2 regions of the Ramlibacter sp. GCM10027632 genome follow, and region 2 is predicted to be linked to the other one. Evidence: predicted binding sites of a transcription regulator. Region 2 holds the regulator's gene; the other holds the start of a gene.
The links. The regulator FNR, encoded in region 2, switches genes on or off when oxygen is low (the NO sensors DNR and NnrR bind a similar motif). The targets are predictions, from matches to a motif close to TTGATNNNNATCAA.
Positions count from the first base shown of each region.

Region 1: a site for FNR is predicted at 2,805-2,818, ahead of ACFQZY_RS10940 (hemerythrin domain-containing protein). Genes of this name have one in related genera too.

Region 1 is NZ_JBHTGW010000006.1:108,395-112,799, reverse strand. Features, by position in the region: gene gstA (glutathione transferase GstA) at 1-477, shown strand, start outside; gene ACFQZY_RS10950 (alkene reductase) at 491-1,597, shown strand; gene gloA (lactoylglutathione lyase) at 1,613-2,149, opposite strand; gene ACFQZY_RS10940 (hemerythrin domain-containing protein) at 2,203-2,769, opposite strand; gene ACFQZY_RS10935 (heavy metal translocating P-type ATPase) at 2,889-4,405, opposite strand, start outside.
Region 2 is NZ_JBHTGW010000002.1:430,869-435,273, forward strand. Features, by position in the region: gene ACFQZY_RS05480 (PAS domain-containing sensor histidine kinase) at 1-679, shown strand, start outside; gene ACFQZY_RS05485 (response regulator) at 676-1,320, shown strand; gene ACFQZY_RS05490 (response regulator transcription factor) at 1,434-1,820, shown strand; gene fnr (fumarate/nitrate reduction transcriptional regulator Fnr) at 1,845-2,639, shown strand; gene ACFQZY_RS05500 (TraR/DksA family transcriptional regulator) at 2,647-3,018, opposite strand; gene ACFQZY_RS05505 (universal stress protein) at 3,169-3,609, shown strand; gene hemN (oxygen-independent coproporphyrinogen III oxidase) at 3,627-4,405, shown strand, end outside.

The DNA of each region.
Region 1 (4,405 bases), on a different contig from region 2:
TACGCCATCAACCCCCTGGGCTACGTGCCCCTGCTGGAGCTCGACGACGGCACCCGCCTGCGCGAAGGCCCGGCGATCGTGCAGTACATCGCCGACCAGGTCCCGCAGAAGAACCTCGCCCCCGCCAACGGCACCCTGCCCCGCTACCGCGTGCAGGAGTGGCTGACCTTCATCAGCACCGAGCTGCACAAGGGCTTCGGGCCGCTGTTCAACGCCGCGGTGCCCGAAGAGGCCAAGGGCGTGTTCCGCGACAAGCTGATCAACCGCCTGCTGTGGGTCGACAGCGAGCTCGCCGGCAAGCAGTACCTCATGGGCGACACCTTCAGCGTCGCCGATGCCTACCTCTACACCGTGAGCCGCTGGGCCGCCGTGATGAAGATCGACCTGTCGGGCATGACGAACCTGATCGCCTTCCAGGAGCGCATGCGGGCCCGCCCCGCAGTCCAGGAAGCCCTGGCCGCCGAAGGCCTGAAGTAACCCCCCCGACCGGATGACGACCCTTTTCGACCCCGCCCGCGCGGGTGACCTCGCGCTGCGCAATCGCATCGTGATGGCGCCCCTGACCCGCAACCGCGCCCCCGGCGCCGTGCCCACGCCGCTGATGGCGACCTACTACGCCCAGCGCGCCAGCGCCGGCCTGATCATTTCCGAGGCAACGCCCGTCAGCCACCAGGGCCAGGGCTATGCCGACGTGCCCGGCTTGTACACGCCGGAACAGGTCGCCGCCTGGAAGCCGGTGACGGACGCCGTCCACGCCCGCGGCGGCCGCATGGTGGTGCAGCTGTGGCACGTGGGCCGCGTCTCCCACACCTCGCTGCAGCCCGGCGGCGCCGCGCCGGTCGCGCCCTCGGCCCTCACCGCCCGGACCAAGACCTACCTGATCGAGAACGGCCAGGGCCGCTTCGAGGACACCTCCGCGCCGCGCGCGCTCGAGGCGGCCGAGCTGCCCGGCATCGTCGACGACTACCGCCACGCCGCGCAGGCCGCCGTCACCGGCGCCGGCTTCGACGGGGTGGAGGTGCATGCCGCCAACGGCTACCTGCTGGACCAGTTCCTCAAGACCGGCAGCAACCAGCGCACCGACGCCTTCGGTGGCTGCGTCGAGAACCGCGCCCGCTTCCCGCTGGAGGTGGTGCGCGCGATCGTGGCCGAGGTCGGCGGCGGCCGCACCGGCATCCGGCTGTCGCCGGTGACGCCGGCCAACGACGTGGTCGACGCCGACCCCCAGCCGTTGTTCGAGTACCTGGTGCGCCAGCTCGCGCCGCTGGGCCTGGCCTATGTGCACGTGATCGAGGGCGCCACCGGCGGCCCGCGCGAGGTCGAGGGGCGCCCCTTCGACTACGAGGCGCTGCGCCGCGCCTACCGCGAGGCCGGCGGCACCGGCGCCTGGATGGTGAACAACGGCTATGACGCCGCCCTCGCCGACCGCGCCCTCGCACGGGGCGCCGACCTGGTGGCCTTCGGCCGGCCCTTCATCGCCAACCCCGACCTGGTGGAGCGGCTGCAGCGCGGCGCGCCGTGGAACGAGGGAGACCGCAGCACCTTCTACGGCGGCGGCGAGAAGGGCTACACCGACTACCCGACGCTCGCCGGGTAAGCCGCCTGCGCAGGCTCAGCGCCCCAGCCCGGCGAGCAGCTCGGGCTGGACGATCTCGATCCAGTAGCCGTCCGGGTCCTTGATGAAGGCCACGTCACGCAGCTTGCCCTGCTCGGGGCGCTTGACGTAGGCCACACCCTGCTCGTCGAACCACGCCACTGCCGCCGCGAGGTCCGGCACCGAGAAGCAGATGTGGCCAAAGCCCTGGGGCTGGGCGTTGCCGTCGTGGTACTTGAAGCCGGGGTCGGACTCGGTGCCCCAGTTGTGCGTGAGCTCCAGCAGCCCGCGCTGGCGGAAGGTCCACACGGTGCGCTCGCCGACCTCCTCGGGGATGGCCTCGCCGTCGTCGACGCGGGCCAGGAAGTACAGGCTGAACTTCATCTCGGGGAAGTCGAGCTTGCGCAGCAGGCGCATGCCCATCACGCCGGTGTAGAAGGCCAGCGAGACCGCCGGGTCCTTCACGCGCAGCATGGAATGGTTCAGCGTGAAGCCGCGGCTGGCCGCGGGGCGCGCGGCGCTCACGCCGGGCTGTTGTTCAGTGTCGAAGGCCATGGAAGCAGGTCGCGAAAAAAGGCGCGCAGTCTACCTGCGCGGGCCCTTCCCGGTCAGTCCGGGGTCTTGACCAGGATGCGGGCGAACAGGCGCTCGTAGCCCGGCTGCGGCCCGCCCGCGGCCAGCGGGTCGGTGTGGCCGCGGAAGGCGGCGTCGAGCTCGGCGACCACCTCACGCGGCAGCTCGCGTTCGGCCACCGGCAGCAGCTGCACCTCCTCCACCCGCATGTGGTCCAGGTAGAAGCGCAGGTAGGTCTGCGCCGCCTGCTCGAAGGCCTCGCGCCGCGGCTCGCCGAGCAGCTCCCAGGCGAGCAGCAGGTGCTGCAGCTCGCGCACGCGGCCCTCGCCCTGCAGGTGGTCGGTCTCGAGACGGCGGATCACCGGCATCAGCTCGGGCAGGTGCCGCACGATCTTCGGGAACAGCAGGTCCGACTCCTTCGGGTGGTGCCGGCGCTCGGGAAACTCGTCGATGTAGAACAGCATCGCGCGCAGCCGGTCGAAGAAGTCCTCGGGCGCATCGCCCGGGCCGCGCTCGATCAGCCGCGCCATCGCCCGCAGCACCGCCGACACCGCGGCGTGCTCGTCGCGAATGATCTGGAAGGCGGTCTGTGCGGGAGGCATGGCGCGCAGCTTCCCACGCGCGCTGCGAACCTTCGTTGACCCAGGTCAACGCCCTGCGGGCCTGGAGGCCGCGAGCGCGCACGGCGCGCCCCGGCAGGCCGTGCGTGCGGCCGGTTCGTTCACGGCGTCTCGCGCCAGCGGCGCAGCGTCAGCGCGTTGGCCATCACGCTCACGCTGGACAGCGCCATCGCCGCGCCCGCCACCACCGGGCTCAGGAAGCCCAGCGCCGCCAGCGGGATGCCGGCCACGTTGTAGGCGAAGGCCCAGAACAGGTTCTGGCGGATCTTGCGCACCGTGCGGCCCGAGATGTCGAGCGCGCCCGCCACCAGGCGCACGTCACCGCGCATCAGCGTGATGCCGGCGGCGTGCATGGCCACGTCGGTGCCGGTGGCCATGGCCAGGCCCACGTCGGCGGCGGCCAGCGCGGGCGCGTCGTTCACGCCGTCGCCCACCATCGCCACCACATGCCGCTCCTCGTGCCCGCCCCCGCGCAGCGCCGCGACGCGGGCGGCCTTGTCGCCGGGCAGCACCTCGGCCATCACCTCGTCCGCGGCGAGGCCGAGGCGGCGGCCCATCGCGAGCGCCGCGGCGCGGTTGTCGCCGGAGATCATCACCAGCCGCAGCCCGCGCGCGCGCAGCGCCGCCAGCGCCTCCTTCGCCTCCGGCTTGGGCTCGTCGGCAAAGGCCATGAGGGCGCGCGGCGCCAGGCCGGCGGTGGTGCGCTCCAGCATCACCGACACCGTGGCGCCGTCCTGCTGCAGGCCCTGCAGCGCTGCGTCCAGCGCGGACAGGTCCACGCCCAGCTCCTGCATCCAGCGCACGCTGCCGATGAGGAAGCTGCGCACGCCGACCTCGCCCTCGGTGCCGCGGCCGGCCACCGCGCGCACGCCCGCGGGCGCCGGCACGGCCAGGCCGCGCTCGCGCGCCGCGGCCACCACGGCACGCGCCAGCGGGTGCTCGCTGCCCCCCTGCAGGCTGGCCGCGGCGGTGAGCGCCTCGGCCTCGTCGCAGCCCGGCGCGGGCACGAAGGCCACCAGGCGCGGGCGGCCCACGGTCAGCGTGCCGGTCTTGTCGAAGGCCACGGTGTCGACGCGGTGCGCCAGCTCCAGCGCCTGCGCGTCCTTGATCAGGATGCCGTGGCGCGCGGCCACGCCGGTGCCGGCCATGATCGCCGCCGGCGTGGCCAGTCCCAGGGCGCAGGGGCAGGCGATCACCATCACCGCCACCGCATGGATCAGGGCGGCCTCCAGGCCGCCACCGGCCAGCAGCCAGCCGCCCAGCGTGAGGAAGGCGACCCCGATCACCACCGGCACGAACACCGCCGAGACCTGGTCCACCAGCCGCTGGATCGGGGCCTTGGCGGCCTGAGCGTCCTCCACCAGCCGGATGATCTTGGCCAGCACCGTCTCCTGGCCCACCGCGTCGGCGCGCATCACGAAGCGGCCCTCGGCGTTGATGCTGCCGCCGGTCACGCGCGCGCCGGCGGCCTTGGCCACGGGCAGGGGCTCGCCGGTGAGCATGGACTCGTCCACATGGGTCTCCCCCTCCTCGATCGCGCCGTCGGCCGGCACGCGCTCGCCGGGGCGCACCACCAGTCGGTCGCCGGCCAGCACCTCGGCCAGCGGCAGGTCGGCCT
Region 2 (4,405 bases):
GATGCGGGCGCGGCAGGACCTGGCGCGCTTCGCCACCGAGGCCTCCGCCATCCGCGAGCAGGAGAAGAGCCGGGTCGCGCGCGAGCTGCACGACGAGCTCGCGCAGTCCCTGACCGCGCTCAAGATGGACGCCATCTGGCTGCGCGACCACCTGGCCCGCGACCCCGAGGCTGCGGCGGCCAAGGTCAGCGGCATGCTGCAGATGCTGGACGCCAGCGTCGCCGCCACCCGCCGCATCGCCGCCGACCTGCGCCCGCTGGTGCTGGACGACCTGGGCCTGGTGCCCGCCATCGAGTGGCTGGCCCAGAGCTTCACGCAGCGCCATGGCGTGCACTGCGAGCTGGACCTCGACGAGTCCCTCGAACTGGAGGAGCCCTACGCCACGGCCGTCTTCCGCATCGTGCAGGAGTCTCTGGCCAACGTCGCCAAGCATGCCCGGGCGCGGACCGTGTGGGTGCGCGTGGCGCGCGCTGGCCGGCAGATCGTGATCGAGGTGCGCGACGACGGCGTCGGCTTCGACACCGGCGCCGGCCGCAAGCCGCAGTCGCTGGGACTGATCGGCCTGCGCGAGCGGGCCCAGCTGCTGGAGGGCACGATGTCCATCGAGTCCACCCCGGGCGAGGGCACGCGGGTCGCGGCGCGCATCCCGGCGCCGGCGGGGCAGGGGGCCGGCACATGATCCGCGTCGTCCTGGCCGATGACCACGCCATCGTGCGCGAGGGCCTCAAGGGCATCCTCGCGCGCGTGCCCGATTTCCAGGTGGTGGGCGAGGCCGCCGACGGCGCCCAGGTGCTGCAGCGGGTGCGCGAGGCCGAGTTCGACCTGCTGGTGCTGGACCTGTCCATGCCCGGGCGCAGCGGCATGGAGCTGATCAAGCTGGTGAAGGCCGAGCGGCCGCGCGTGCGCATCCTGGTGCTGTCCATGCACCACGAGACCCAGTACGCGGTGCGGGCCATCAAGTCCGGCGCCAGCGGCTACCTGACCAAGGAAAGCGCGCCCGCCGAGCTGGAGCAGGCGCTGCGCAAGATCGCCGACGGCGGCGCCTACGTCACCGCCGAGGTGGCCCAGCAGCTGGCCCTGGGGGCCATGCCGGGCCGCGAGGCGGCGCCCCACGAGGCGCTGTCGGCCCGCGAGTTCGAGGTGTTCCAGCAGCTCGTGGCCGGCGCCTCGGTCACCGCGATCGCCGAGCGCATGAGCCTGTCGGTCAAGACAGTGAGCACCCACAAATCCAACCTGATGCACAAGCTGGGCCTGGGCAACCCCAGCGACCTGGTGCGCTACGCCATCAAGCACGGGCTGGCGGACGCCACCGAGATCTGAGCGCCGCCCTGGCGGCCTAGGACGAGTCCTAGGCCGCGTTCCAGACGATTCCTAGCCAGCAATTCAGCTCTTACTGATGGGCAAGAGCCGGCGGACGCGGCACAGTCACGTCCATGGCACCCAGCTCCCATCCCCGCGTCTTCCTGGCCGACGACTCCGGCCCGATCCGCTCGCGCGTGGCCAACCTGCTCGGCGAGCACGACATGGAGGTCGTCGGCGAGGCGGCCACGCCGCAAGGCTGCATCGAGGGCATCCTGGCCAGCCGGCCGGAGGTGGTCGTGCTCGATGTCCAGCTCGAGGGCGGCACGGGCCTGCAGGTGCTCAAGGCGGTGCGCGAGGCGGCCCCGGGCATCGCCTTCGTCGTCTTCAGCAACAACGCCGCGCCCGCCTACCGCAAGCGCTACCTCGGCGAGGGCGCCGCGAGCTTCCTGGACAAGAGCAGCGACTTCGAGCAGCTGCCCGACGCGATCGCCGATGCCGGCAGCCGCGTCCATCACTGAACACCCCACGAGAGAGACCCCCGCATGAACCACGAACACGCCATCGCTCCCGTCCGCGTCGTGCCGCGCCGCTCCGTGACGGAGTCTTCGGAGGGCGCCGGCTGCGGCGCCGCGCCGCTCAAGACCCTGTGCTCCAACTGCCACCTGAAGGACCTGTGCCTGCCCTGCGGCCTCAGCGGCGCGGACCTGCAGCGCCTGGACGGCCTGCGCTTCGGCCGCCGCCGCGTGCGCACCGGCGAGGAGCTCTATCGCGGGGGGGACAAGTTCCAGTTCATCTACGCGGTGCGCAGCGGCACCTTCAAGTCCAGCCTGATGCTGGTGGACGGCCGCGAGCAGGTCTCCGGCTTCCACATGGCCGGGGAGCTGATGGGCCTGGACGGCGTCGCCCACGGCCGCCACGCCAGCGCCGCCACCGCGCTGGAGGATGCCGAGGTCTGCGCCATCCCCTACACCCACCTGAGCGAGCTGGCCAGCGGCAGCGCCGACATCCAGATGCTGATGGCCCGCCTCATGAGCCGCGAGATCGTGCGTGAGCACAGCCTGATGATGCTGCTCGGGAGCATGAACGCCGAGGAGCGCCTGGCGGCCTTCCTGCTGAACCTCTCGCAGCGCCTGAAGGCGCGCGGTTACTCGGCCAGCGAGTTCCACCTGCGCATGTCGCGCGCCGAGATCGGCAGCTACCTGGGCATGAAGCTGGAGACGGTGAGCCGCACGTTCTCGGCCTTCCAGCAGCAGCGCCTGCTGGAGGTGGACAAGCGCCACATCCGCATCCTCGACCTCGAGGCCCTGGGACGGGCCTTCGACAGCCGGGTGCACTGAGCTTGGCTCAGGCGGTCTCGGCCAGCGACTGGCAGCGGATGCAACGCAGCGCCGTCGGCAGCGCCTCCAGCCGGCGCAGCTCGATGGGCTCGCCGCACGCCAGGCACTGGCCGTACTGGCCGCGCGCCAGCCGCAGCAGCGCCGCCTGCACCGCCTCGAGTTCCTGCACCGCGTGCGTGTGCTGCATCTCGTGCACCGCGGTGCTGGTCTCGGCGTCGGCCAGGTCCTTGAAGTCGGTCACCGCTTCGCCCGGCTCGCGCGCCTGCGCCTCGGCCTGGTCGCGGGCCGATTCCTCGGCCAGCAACGCGCGCAGCTCGGCCTCGCGCCGCTCGAGCAGCTGCTGGAAGCGGGGCGTCATCTCGGCTTGGAAGGTGGTCATGGTCGTCGGGCCTTTCAGTCGGGGCGATACGGTCAGATGGAGCCGATTCTGTGGCCTGCAAGCGACCTGTCAATTGACCCGAATCAACCACGGCGGGAGCATCCCGTCGCATCATCCGCCAACACGTCACTTCCCCTGAGAGGTCACACCATGTTCAAGCGCATCCTCCTGGCCACCGACGGCTCGGCCGCCTCGGACCACGCCGCCACGCTGGCCATTTCCCTCGCCCGCACCCATGGGGCGACGCTGACCGCGCTCTACGTGGTCGACCCTTATCCCTACCTGGGCATCGGCGAGGCCAACCCCATGGGCTTCAACGCCTACATGGAGGCTGCGCGCGTGCACGGCGCCGAGGCCCATGCCCGCGTGGCCCGCATGTCGGCCGAGGGCGGCGCCCCGGTGCCCCTGGTCACCCGCCTCGTCGAGGATGTCTCGGTCATCGAGGGCCTGCTCGAGACCGCCCGCGACACCCAGGCCGACCTCATCGTCATCGGCTCGCACGGCCGCACCGGCATCGCCCGCGTAGTGCTGGGCAGCGTGGCCGCGAAGGTCGTCGCGCAATCGCCGGTGCCGGTGCTCGTCACCCGCTGAGGAATCCGCAGGACGCCATGAACACCATCTCGCCCGAGCTGTTGCAGCGCTTCGACATCAACGGGCCGCGCTACACCTCCTACCCCACGGCCGACCGGTTCGTCGAGGCGTTCACCGCCGGCGATTACGCGCAGGCCCTGCGCCAGCGCGGGCAGCAGCCCTCGTCCCTGCCGCTGTCGATCTACGTGCACATCCCGTTCTGCGCGTCCCTGTGCTACTACTGCGCCTGCAACAAGATCATCACCAAGCACCATGAGCGCGGCGCGGAGTACCTCGAGTACCTGGCGCGCGAGGTGGCCCTGCATGTCGCCGAACTCGGGCGCGGGCAGTCGGTGAGCCAACTGCACCTGGGCGGCGGCACGCCCACCTTCCTCAGCGACGCCGAGCTGGGCCAGCTCATGGCCATGCTGCGCGCCAACTTCGCGCTGGTGCCCGGCGGCGAGTATTCGATCGAGGTCGACCCGCGCACGGTGGACGCCACCCGCCTGCAGGCGCTGGCCGACCTGGGCTTCAACCGCGTCAGCTTCGGCGTGCAGGACTTCGACCCCGACGTGCAGAAGGCGGTGCACCGCATCCAGCCCGTGGAGCAGGTCTTCGCGCTGGTGGACGAGGCGCGCCGCATCGGCTTCGAGTCGGTCAACGTGGACCTGATCTACGGCCTGCCGAAGCAGACCTCGGAGTCGTTCGCGCGCACGCTGTCGCAGGTGGCGCAGCTGCGGCCCGACCGCATCGCGCTCTATGCCTACGCGCACCTGCCGGAGCGCTTCAAGCCGCAGCGGCGCATCATCGCCATCGA